Parafrankia discariae: one gene and its partner. Each later gene encodes a partner of the first gene's protein in a complex. Links are inferred from orthologs where the notes say so. Each region holds a gene or a part of one and is shown on either strand. Other genes may lie near its edges.

Region 1 (5,668 bases):
GAGCTGGACGGCCGAGTAGCCGTCGGAGTCGGGTGTCTTGACCTGGGTCACGACGTTGGGGCCGGCCTGGATGACGGTGACCGGCACGACGCGGTTGTTCGCGTCCCATACCTGGGTCATCCCGAGCTTGGTGCCCAGGAGCCCTCTGTAATTGCGGTTGAGCATGACTGGCGCCGGCCCCTCTTACAGCTTGATCTCGATGTCCACGCCGGCGGGCAGGTCGAGGCGCATCAGCGAGTCGACCGTCTTCGGCGTCGGGTCAAGAATGTCGATCAGCCGCTTGTGCGTCCGCATCTCGAAGTGCTCGCGGCTGTCCTTGTACTTGTGCGGCGACCGGATGACGCAGTAGACGTTCTTCTCCGTCGGCAGCGGCACCGGACCCGCGACCTGCGCACCGGTACGCGTCACGGTCTCGACGATCTTCCGCGCCGAGCTGTCGATGACCTCGTGGTCATAGGCCTTGAGCCGGATGCGGATCTTCTGTGCCGCCATGGTGGGCTTCGCCTGTCCTGTCTGTCTCGTCCGGCCGGTATCACTACCGGGTCCCCGTCGACCTCTTCCCGTTCCGCGGCGCGGGCCGCCGCCGGAAGGGGCTGGCGGCCCGGCGGGTCCGGGTTCGTGCCGGGTGTACCGCCTTGTCTGGTGCCCCGTCGGCCGCGAGTACGCGGCCGACGTGGGCGGCTTGCGATCCCGGTCGCGGCACGGGGCGTGACACCCCGGCGTTGCCGGCCGGCAACAGCGGGCGGCGGGGACCCCGTGGGGCACCCGCCGCCCGCCACCACTACTTGATGACCTTCAGAACCTGGCCCGCACCGACGGTCCGGCCACCCTCACGGATGGCGAACCGCAGGCCCTCCTCCATGGCGATCGGCTGGATCAGCTCGACCGTCATCTCGGTGTTGTCGCCCGGCATGACCATCTCGGTGCCCTCGGGGAGGGTCACGACGCCGGTCACGTCGGTGGTGCGGAAGTAGAACTGCGGGCGGTAGTTCTTGAAGAACGGCGTGTGCCGGCCACCCTCGTCCTTGTTGAGGATGTAGACGCGCGCCTCGAACACCGTGTGCGGGGTGATCGACTTCGGCTTCACGATGACCTGGCCGCGCTCGACGTCCTCGCGCTTGATGCCACGCAGGAGGAGGCCGACGTTGTCACCGGCCTGGCCCTCGTCGAGCAGCTTGCGGAACATCTCGACGCCGGTCACGGTCGTCGTGGTGGTCTCCGGCTTGATGCCGACGATCTCCACGGTCTCGTTGACCTTGACGATTCCACGCTCGATACGACCCGTGACGACCGTGCCACGACCCGTGATCGTGAAGACGTCCTCGATCGGCATGAGGAACGGCCGGTCGATGTCACGCTCGGGCTCGGGGATGGACGCGTCCACCGCGGCCATGAGCTCGAGGAGCTTGGCGCCCCACTCCTTGTCACCCTCCAGCGCCTTGAGCGCGGAGACACGGATGACCGGGACGTCGTCGCCGGGGAACTCGTAGGTGTTCAGGAGCTCCCGGACCTCGAGCTCGACGAGCTCGAGGATCTCCTCGTCGTCGACCATGTCGGCCTTGTTCAGCGCCACGACGATGTACGGCACGCCGACCTGGCGGGCCAGGAGCACGTGCTCCTTCGTCTGCGGCATGGGGCCGTCGGTCGCCGAGACCACCAGGATCGCGCCGTCCATCTGCGCGGCACCGGTGATCATGTTCTTGATGTAGTCGGCGTGCCCAGGGCAGTCGACGTGCGCGTAGTGCCGCGCGTCGGTCTGGTACTCGACGTGCGCGATCGAGATCGTGATCCCGCGGGCCTTCTCCTCCGGCGCCTTGTCGATCTGGTCGAACGGCGTGAACGGGTTGAGGTCCGGGTGCGCGTCGTGCAGGACCTTCGTGATCGCGGCCGTCAGCGTCGTCTTGCCATGGTCGATGTGACCGATGGTGCCGATGTTGACGTGCGGCTTGGTCCGCTCGAACTTCTGCTTCGCCACTGGTGTCCCTCCAAGGACGGGTGGTGTCGTGCTGTGTAGTCGTCAGTGGTGCCGGCAGGCCGGCCCGGGGGGCCCGCTACTCGCCTCGCGCCTTCGCGATGATCTCCTTGGCCACGTTCTGCGGAACCTCGGCGTAGGAGTCGAACTGCATCGAGTAGCTCGCCCGGCCGGAGGTCTTCGACCGCAGGTCGCCGACATACCCGAACATCTCGGAGAGCGGCACCAGGGCCTTGACGATCCGGGAACCGCCCCGCTCGTCCATCGCCTGGATCTGCCCACGACGCGAGTTCAGGTCGCCGATCACGTCGCCCATGTGGTCCTCGGGCGTGGTGACCTCGACCGACATCAGCGGCTCGAGAATGACCGGGTCGGCCTTCCGTGCCGCGTCCTTGAAGGCCATCGAGCCGGCGATCTTGAACGCGAGCTCGGAGGAGTCGACCTCGTGGAACTGGCCGTCCCGCAGCGTGACCTTGACGTCCACGAGCGGGTAACCGGCCAGGACACCGAACTCCATGGCCTCCTGGCAGCCGGCGTCCACCGACGGGATGAACTCCCGTGGGATGCGGCCGCCGGTCACCTTGTTCTCGAACTCGTAGCCGCCGCCGTCGCCGCCGGAGGGCTCCAGGTCGATGATCACCCGGGCGTACTGGCCGGACCCACCCGTCTGCTTCTTGTGGGTGTAGTCGACCTTCTCCACCTTGCGGCGGATGGTCTCGCGGTAGGCCACCTGCGGCTTGCCGACGTTCGCCTCGACGCCGTACTCACGGCGCATCCGGTCGACGAAGACCTCGAGGTGCAGCTCACCCATCCCGGCGATGACCGTCTGACCGGTCTCCTCGTCGGTGCGGACCTGGAAGGTCGGGTCCTCTTCGGTGAGCCGCTGGATCGCGGTGCCCAGCTTCTGCTGGTCAGCCTTCGTCTTCGGCTCGATGGCGACGTCGATGACCGGGGCAGGGAAGATCATCGACTCGAGGATGACCGGCGAGTTCGGGTCACAGAGCGTGTCGCCGGTGGTGGTGTTCTTCAGGCCCACCACGGCCACGATCTGACCCGCGCCCACGCCGTCCCGGTCCTCCCGGTGGTTGGCGTGCATCTGCAGGATGCGGCCGATGCGCTCCTTGCGGTCCTTGGTCGAGTTCAGCACCGCGGTACCGCTGGTGATCTTGCCGGAGTACACCCGGATGTAGGTCAGCTTGCCGACGTACGGGTCCGACATGATCTTGAAGGCCAGCGCCGAGAACGGCGCGTCGTCGTCGGCCTCGCGGACGATCTCGGTCTCTTCCTTCCCGACCGCGTGACCGGTCACCGAGCCGATGTCCGTCGGCGAGGGGAGGAAGTCGACGACCGCGTCGAGCATGGGCTGCACGCCCTTGTTCTTGAACGCGGAACCGCAGAGCACCGGGTTGATCTTGCTGGCCACCGTGGCCCGCCGCAGCGCCGCCATGAGCTGCTCCTCGGTGGGCTCGACGCCCTCGAGGTAGAGCTCCATGAGCTCGTCGTCGTTCTCGGCGACGGTCTCGACCAGCTTCTCCCGCCATTCCTGCGCGGCCTCGGCGTGGTCGCTCGGGATGTCGACGGTCTCGAACGAGGCGCCCTTGTCCTCGGTGTGCCAGAGCAGGCCCTTCATGCGGATCAGGTCGATCACGCCGCGGAAGTCCGCCTCGACACCCCAGGGCAGCTGGATGACGGCGGGCGTCGCGTCCAGCCGGTCGACCATCATGTCGACGCAGCGGTGGAACTCGGCGCCGACCCGGTCCATCTTGTTGACGAACGCGATCCGCGGGACGTCGTAGCGGTCGGCCTGCTTCCAGACCGTCTCGCTCTGCGGCTCGACGCCGGCGACGGCGTCGAACACCGCGACCGCTCCGTCGAGGACGCGCAGCGACCGCTCCACCTCGACGGTGAAGTCGACGTGGCCCGGGGTGTCGATGATGTTGATGGTGTGGTCACGCCAGGAGCAGGTGGTGGCGGCGGAGGTGATGGTGATCCCCCGCTCCTGCTCCTGCTCCATCCAGTCCATCGTGGCGCCACCCTCGTGGACTTCACCGATCTTGTAGTTCACACCGGTGTAGAAGAGGATGCGCTCGGTGGTCGTGGTCTTGCCTGCGTCGATGTGGGCCATGATCCCGATGTTTCGGGTCGCGGCCAGTGCGGCACGTGCGTCAGCAGCCATGATGAGTTACCAGCGGTAGTGGGCGAAGGCCTTGTTGGACTCCGCCATCTTGTGGGTGTCCTCCCGGCGCTTCACACTCGCGCCGAGGCCGTTGCTCGCGTCGATCAGCTCGTTCATCAGGCGCTCGGTCATCGTCTTCTCACGACGACCGCGGGAGTACCCGACGAGCCAGCGCAGCGCGAGCGTGGTGCTGCGGCCCGCGCGGACCTCGACCGGAACCTGGTAGGTGGCGCCACCTACTCGGCGGCTGCGCACCTCCAACGTGGGCTTCACGTTGTCCAGCGCACGCTTGAGCGTGACGACCGGGTCGTTGCCGGTCTTGTTCTTCGCACCCTCGAGCGCGCCGTACACGATGCGCTCCGCGACCGACTTCTTGCCGCTCAACAGCACCTTGTTGACCAGGGCGGTCACCAGCGGCGAGCCGTAGACCGGGTCGACGACGACGGGGTGCTTGGGCGCGGGCCCCTTGCGCGGCATTAGCCCTTCTCCTTCTTCGCGCCGTAGCGGCTGCGAGCCTGCTTCCGGTTACGGACGCCCTGCGTGTCGAGAGCGCCCCGGACAATCTTGTAGCGAACGCCCGGGAGGTCCTTCACACGGCCACCACGCACCAGGACGATCGAGTGCTCCTGCAGGTTGTGACCGACCCCGGGGATGTAGGCCGTGACCTCGATCCCGCTGTTGAGCCGGACGCGAGCCACCTTGCGCAGCGCCGAGTTCGGCTTCTTGGGGGTGGTCGTGTAGACGCGGGTGCACACGCCACGACGCTGCGGGCTCCCCTTGAGTGCCGGGGTCTTGGTCTTCTCGACCTTGTCCTGCCGGCCCTTGCGGACCAGCTGCTGGATCGTGGGCAACGCCGCTCCCGTTCCTTCGTGCCTCGTCGTACTCGCCGGCAGCCATCCCGGATGGCCGGCCTGTCTGCCTGCTGTGTCGCGGTGCCGCTCCTCGCCTGGTTGGCACGGAGCGTGAGCGCCGGAGTGTCTGTCCCCGACCCACGCGGTCGGGCGTGTCGCGCCCTCGGTAAGTACCGGAAGCCCGATACGTCCCAGAAGGAGCGCGCCTACCCGCCCGACTCTGTCGGACCGAACCCGACTGTCACCGACGGCGGCCTGAGTACCTGACCTGAGCGGTCGGTTCTCGGCGCCACGGCGCCACGTCTGGGCGCAGGACACACGCCAGAGTCACGTGGACTCCGGCCACAGGCGCCAACACTACTCCACGCCCACGTCAAGTGTCGAACGGGGTATCACCCGACGACCACGACAGGCGCCACCGGACGACGGACGTCCTGCCTGCGCCTGGCCGTTGCGCGCTCCACGGACGGACCGGTATCCGCCAACCCGCCGGACCGGTACCGACACAACCGTCCTCCCACCGGGAAAACAGCCAGGGCGAACCCTACCGCCGACCCCTCCGGCCTCCACGAACGCCCGGCCGAAAGGCACCCGCCAATTCCCCGCCCGGGCCACGGGCCCGCGAAGCCGGCCGCCGAGACCCAAGCCCAGACCGAGGCATCGACCATC
Region 2 (5,761 bases), on another replicon or contig:
ACCCGTCGCACCCGGCCCGCCACCGACGAGCCCCTCGCGCGCCGCACCACCTGGGCCGCCGGGCCCGTCGCCCAGGTCCGGCGGAGGTACCGGCGCCCCGGCGGGGCGCACCGGGCCCGGTCCGGTGCGCCCCGCCGGGCCCGATCCCGGGACCGGATCCGGCGGTCCCGGGCACTGGCCCGGGACCGGGACCGGGAGCGGCGTGGCCCACCGGGCGCCGGCTCAGCGCGCCGAGGCGAGCCGCGAGGACTTCCGGGTCTTGATCACTTCGTCGATGATGCCGTAGTCCTTGGCCTCGTCGGCGCTGAAGATCTTGTCGCGCTCGATGTCCTTGCGGACGGCCTCCTCGGTGCGCCCGGTGTGCTCGGCGAGCATGTGCTCCAGGAGCGACCGCATGCGCAGGATCTCGCGCGCCTGGATCTCGATGTCGCTGGACTGGCCCTCACCCTGCGCCGACGGCTGGTGGATGAGGATGCGGCTGTTCTGCAGCGCGAACCGCTTGCCGGGAGTACCGGCCGCGAGCAGCACCGCCGCCGCGGACGCCGCCTGGCCCATGCAGATCGTCTGGATGTCGGGACGTACGAACTGCATGGTGTCGTAGATCGCGGTCAGCGACGTGAACGACCCACCGGGCGAGTTGATGTAGATCGAGATGTCGCGGTCCGGGTCCTCGGACTCGAGGAACAGCAGCTGCGCCATCACGTCGTTCGCCGACGTGTCGTCGATCGGTGCGCCGAGGAAGACGATGCGCTCCTTCAGCAGCTTCGAGTACGGGTCCATGCCGTACTCGCCGCGCGACGTCTTCTCGATGATGTTGGGAAGGACGTACCGGCTCTGCGTTCCGTAGTAGCCCTGTGGTCCGTGCATGGTGACTGCCTCCGAGGAGAGCGGGTGACGAGGGTCGGGACGGCTCGCTGCCGCGGCGGGCGTCAGCTCACCGGTCCTTCGCTGGGGACCTGGCGGGCCCGCTGGACGACGTGGTCGACGAAGCCGTAGTCCTTCGCCTCGTCCGCGGTGAACCAGCGGTCGCGGTCGGAGTCCCGCTCGATCTGCTCGACGGGCTGACCGGTGTGGAACGCGATGCGCTCCTGCATCATCCGCTTGGTGTAGAGCATCTGCTCCGCCTGGATCGCGATGTCAGAAGCCGTTCCGCCGATGCCGCCGGAGGGCTGGTGCATCATGATCCGCGCGTGCGGCAGCGAGTAGCGCTTGCCCGGCGCGCCCGCGCAGAGCAGGAACTGACCCATCGACGCGGCGAGCCCCAGGGAAACCGTGGCCACGTCGTTCTCGACGTACTGCATGGTGTCGTAGATCGCCATGCCGGCGCTGACCGAGCCGCCGGGCGAGTTGATGTAGAGGAAGATGTCCCGCTCGGGGTCCTCGGCGTTCAGCAGCAGGAGCTGCGCGCAGATCGCGTTGGCGATCGAGTCCTCCACCACCGAACCGAGAAAGATGATCCGCTCACGGAGGAGACGGTTGAAGACCTGCTCGTCGAAGCCGGGGCCATTCTGTCCCGGCGAGCGGAGACTCGGGCCCGGGACAGCCAGGCCAGGGGCGGCGATGTCACTCACGGTCGGATCCTCGGCTTCCTTCGGCGGCGTCTGATTGACCGGCTCGACACTATCTGTGACACGAGCCGGTTCCGGTGCTTCTTCTTCGATGTTCGCGCTGGGCGTGAGGCCGAGCCAGTCCGGCACCGATGTGCGCCGAGGGACCATGACCAGGCAGCGGCCCGGCGGAGCACCTGTCGTCACCGTGCCGGGGCGACAGCGTGCCTCTCGGTGTCCATACGTGGCACCGGACACGCCGACGGCCTCCGGAACTCACGTTCCGGAGGCCGTCGATCGAATCCACCCGCCGCGGTCGTCGCCTGGCGGTCGTTACTTCGTCTCGGACTCGGCCGGCTCGGCCGCGTCCGCCGCGGAACCCTCGGCCGTGGCCGTGGCCTCCGCCGCGGGCGCCGCCGGGACCTGAAGCTCCTCGGCGTCGAGCTCGTCGGAGATGTCCCGGACGTCGTCCCCGGCCTCGTCGTCCTCGCCCGACGGACGGCGCGGCAGGTTCAGCTCCACCGCGTTACCCTCGGTGTCGACGACCTTCGCGTTCTCCAGCAGCAGGAACAGCGCCTTCGTCCGGAGGACATCCGCCATCAGGGCCGTCAGCCCCTCGCCCTGCGCAAGCTGCTGGGCGTACTGGTCCGGCTGCACGCCGGCCCGCTGCGCGCGCATCAGGATCTGCTCCATCAGCTCGCCCTGGTCCAGGCCGATCGACTCGGCGTCGATCACCGCGTCCAGGATGAACTGCGAACGGATCGCCTTGCCCGCCGAGCTGCGGACCTCCGCGTCGAACTCCTCCGCCGACTGACCCAGCGTCTCCAGGTAGGTCGCGCGGTCCGTACCGATGTGCTCCAGCTCGTGCCCGAGGCGGTGCTCACGGGCCTCCAGCTCGCCGGCCAGCACCGAATCCGGCACCGGTACCTCGACCAGCTCGATCAGCTTGTCGAGCATCTTGTCGCGGGCCTCGCCCAGCTGCTCGACCTTCCGGTTCGACTCCAGCCGGGTCCGCACGTCGGCGCGCAGCTCCTCCAGCGTGTCGAACTCGCTGGCCGTCGTCGCGAAGTCGTCGTCGAGCTCCGGGAGCTCCTTCTCCTTCACGCCCCGCACCACCGCGGTCACCTGCGCCGTACGGCCCGCGTACTCGCCGGCCAGCAGCTCGGTGTCGAACGTGCGCTCATCGCCGTCCGACGCGCCGGTGACGGCCTCGTCGATCCCGTCGATCAGGTTCCCGCTGCCGACCTCGTACGACATGCCGGTCGCGGTCGCGTCCTCGATCGCCTCACCGTCGACCGACGCCGACAGGTCCAGCGACACGAAGTCGCCCTCCTGAACCGGGCGCTCGACCGGCTTCAGCACGGCGAACCGGTCCCGCAGGCTGGTCAGATGCTCCTCGACCTGCTCATCGGTCACCGTCGCCGGCTCGACGACGAGCTCCAGCTCGCCGAACTCCGGCAGCGTCACCTCCGGGCGCACGTCCATCTCAGCCGTGAAGATCAGCTGCGCGCCGTCGGTGAACTCGGTGATGTCCACCTCGGGCCGCGACAGGACGTCCACCTCTTCGGCCTGCACGGCCTCCGAGTAAAGGCGCGGCAGCGCCTCCTGGATCGCCTCGTCGAGGATCACACCGCGCCCCAGACGCTGGTCCAGGATGCGCGGCGGGACCTTGCCCGGGCGGAATCCGGAGACGCGCACCTGGCGCGACAGCTTGCGGTAGGCGGCATCGACGGACGGCTTGAGCTCGTCGAAGGGCACCTCGACGGTGAGCTTGACCCGGGTCGGGCTGAGGGTCTCCTTGGTGGCCTTCACGGCGCGGCGGTCTCCTGGTACGACGTTGGACGGGGTGACGCGCCGAGGGTATCGGTCGGGGCGGGGAGACTCGAACTCCCGATCTCCTGCACCCAAAGCAGGCGCGCTGGCCACTACGCTACGCCCCGAGGCGTTGCCCCCACATCCTACGGGGTAAGCTTGCGTCCATCACCAACGCGGGTGTAGCTCAATGGCAGAGCCCCAGCCTTCCAAGCTGGCCATGCCGGTTCGATCCCGGTCACCCGCTCGTCGATGGGTTTGCTATGCCCAGCGGGGGCTGGGCTGGTCGACTTGCCATGTCTGCCGGGGGGCGGTGCCCCCCGTGGCCCCCCGGCGGCGGGCGGGGTTGGAGGGCGGCCTGCGGCGGCAGCCCCGAGGTCAGGCAACAGCCCCGGTCACGCACCCCGAGGGCGGCCTACGACCTGCGGCGGCAGGCCCGACGTCAGGCAACAGCCCCGGTCACGCACCCCGAGGGCGGCCTACGACCTGCGGCGGCAGGCCCGACATCGGGCAACAACTTCGAGTACGCGTCCTGGGGGCGGCCAGCGGCCTGGGTGGTAGCTCCGAGGGTGGCCTGTGGTCTGGACCTGGGCGGGGGCCGTCGCCGGCCACGCGCCCGAGGCTCGCCCGTCCATCTGACCTCCGGCCTTCGCGGTCGGCGTTGGAGTGTGGCGGGCAAGTGAGTCCATGGGCCCATTCGCCCGTCACAGTTGTTTTGGGTGTCCGGATTGTGGTGGTTTGCGGAGTGGGGCGATGAGCCCCGGCGTTGGGGAACACCGCCGGGGTCGCTGGTCCTGAAGGCGGCCGGCGGCCGGTGGCTGCCGCTGGTGGCGGCGGCACGGCCACGTGGTCGCGCCGCCGGCCGGGGAGAGGCGAGCGGGTCAGCAGGCGCGAGGGGCCGGCAGGCCGGCGCCGCGCGGCAGCGCGGTGCCCGCAGCGGTCCGGGTGACGACCGGCAGCCGGCCCGCGGGGGGCGCCGCACCGGCCAGCACCGCCGCCAGCGCCCTCATCGACGCGGGGTCGCGTGAGTAGCTCGCCAGCCACGCCCCGGCGGCCACCGGCGGACGGTAGGGCGTCCCGGTCGACACGATCACGGTTCGCCGGTCGGTGACGGGTGGCGGCGAGTTCCCGACCAGGACCACCCGGACCACCGACGTACCCGCCCCGGGGGCACCCGCGGCGGGCGGCGCCGGCGCGCGGCCGGCGCCCTGGGTGGTCAGCCGGGCGTCGATCCCCCGCGCGGTCAGCGCGTCCACGAGCGTTTTCGCCGCACCCGACGGGCCGGAGACCTCCACCGTGGGCGGAGCTCCGTCCGCGCCGGCGCCAGCGGTGCCTGAGCCGGTGCTGCCGGCACCGCCGGTGCCGGCGCCAGCGGTGCCGCGGATGAGCGGGAGCAGGTCGCACGTCGGCTGATCGAGGAGCGTGATCGCACGCCCGGCGATCGCGGCCGCGGTGGCCTCCGCCTCCCCGGATGTCCGGGTCGCGACGGGGGTCGTGTGCGCCAGCCTCCACTTCATCCTCAGGATTCGACGTACCGAGGCGGCTACCCGCTCCGGATCGATCGCTCCGGAGCGCACGGCGGAGACGACAGCGTCAACGGCCTGTACCAGGTCCGGGGGCATCAGCAGGATGTCGACACCGGCCTGGACGGCTCGCACCGCCGCGCCCCCGGGCGTGTTGTGCTCGGTGATCGCGGCCATGTTCAGCGCGTCGGTGACGATGACGCCGTCGAAGCCGAGCTCGTGGCGCAGCAGGCCGTCGACGACCGGCTTCGACAGTGTCGCGGGTGCGGCCGGGTCGAGCGCGGGGACGTTCAGGTGCCCGACCATGACCATCGGCACGCCCGCGGCGATGGCCGCCCGGAACGGCGGGAGGTCGAGCGCCGTCAGCGCCGCCCGGTCCCGGCTGATCGTCGGCAGGTCGGCGTGGCTGTCGACGGACGTCGCGCCGTGCCCGGGGAAGTGTTTCGCCGCCGCGGCCACTCCGACCTGCCGGAACCCCTCGACCGCCGCCGCGGTGAACCGTCCGACCGCCGCGGGGTCGTCGCCGAAGGAGCGCTCACCGATGACGGGGTTCGCCGGGTCGCTGTTGACGTCCGCGTCCGGTGCGAAGTCGACGTTGATGCCCAGGGCGCGCAGGTCCGCGCCGGTGATCTGCGCGGCGTCGCGCGCGTCGTCGGGACGTCCCGTGGCGCCCTGCGCCATCTGGCCGGGCAGCAGGGTCACGCCGTCGCGGATCCGCAGCACGGTCCCCTGCTCCTGGTCGGCGGCGATCAGCAGCGGGACGCGGGCCGCCGCGCTCAGGTCCGCGGACAGCGCCTTGACCTGGCCGGGGTTGACGATGTTGTCCGGGAGCGCCCCCGGGCCCGTCCCGCCGGCGTCGAAGTAGATCACCCCACCCAG

Evidence for each region.
Region 2: the proteins of rpsG (region 1) and tig are in contact, whole or in part, in a crystal structure (PDB 3GTY), measured with the Thermotoga maritima proteins. The link is inferred for Parafrankia discariae from one-to-one orthologs. Residues at the interface, in WP_004081843.1 of Thermotoga maritima: Lys34, Lys52, Lys55, Glu59, Arg62, Gln63, Glu66, Asn67, Lys69, Val71, Arg95, Ala109, Lys110, Lys111, Gly112, Arg113, Pro114, Glu117, Glu121, Ile124, Ala125, Tyr127, Asn128, Asn129, Thr130, Gly131, Lys135, Asp139, Arg142, Met143; in WP_004081061.1 of Thermotoga maritima: Glu122, Val124, Val129, Leu130, Tyr133, Glu188, Gly259, Ile262, Tyr263, Glu266, Ser270, Glu273, Gln274, Glu277, Arg308, Gln311, Ile312, Ser315, Tyr316, Glu325, Arg329, Arg336, Leu363, Phe366, Trp367, Arg373, Leu377, Arg381, Leu384, Glu387.

Annotation. Positions count from the first base shown.
Region 1 is NZ_KB891252.1:105,934-111,601, forward strand. What follows is about bases 2,891-5,668. They hold rpsG (30S ribosomal protein S7), read right to left. Parts: upstream 4,626-5,668; coding sequence 4,155-4,625; downstream 2,891-4,154. Other genes in these bases: fusA (elongation factor G), read right to left, coding at 2,891-4,148; rpsL (30S ribosomal protein S12), read right to left, coding at 4,625-4,999. Outside these bases: rplC (50S ribosomal protein L3), read right to left, coding at 1-165; rpsJ (30S ribosomal protein S10), read right to left, coding at 184-492; tuf (elongation factor Tu), read right to left, coding at 782-1,975; more of fusA, read right to left, coding at 2,052-2,890.
Region 2 is NZ_KB891102.1:479,259-485,019, forward strand. What follows is about bases 1,121-3,991. They hold tig (trigger factor), read right to left. Parts: upstream 3,360-3,991; coding sequence 1,881-3,359; downstream 1,121-1,880. Other genes in these bases: B056_RS0102005 (ATP-dependent Clp protease proteolytic subunit), read right to left, coding at 1,121-1,571. Also shown: B056_RS0102000 (ATP-dependent Clp protease proteolytic subunit), read right to left, coding at 223-867; more of B056_RS0102005, read right to left, coding at 930-1,120; B056_RS0102025 (glycoside hydrolase family 3 protein), read right to left, coding at 4,241-5,761. UniProt on the Bacillus subtilis protein: Involved in protein export. Acts as a chaperone by maintaining the newly synthesized protein in an open conformation. Functions as a peptidyl-prolyl cis-trans isomerase.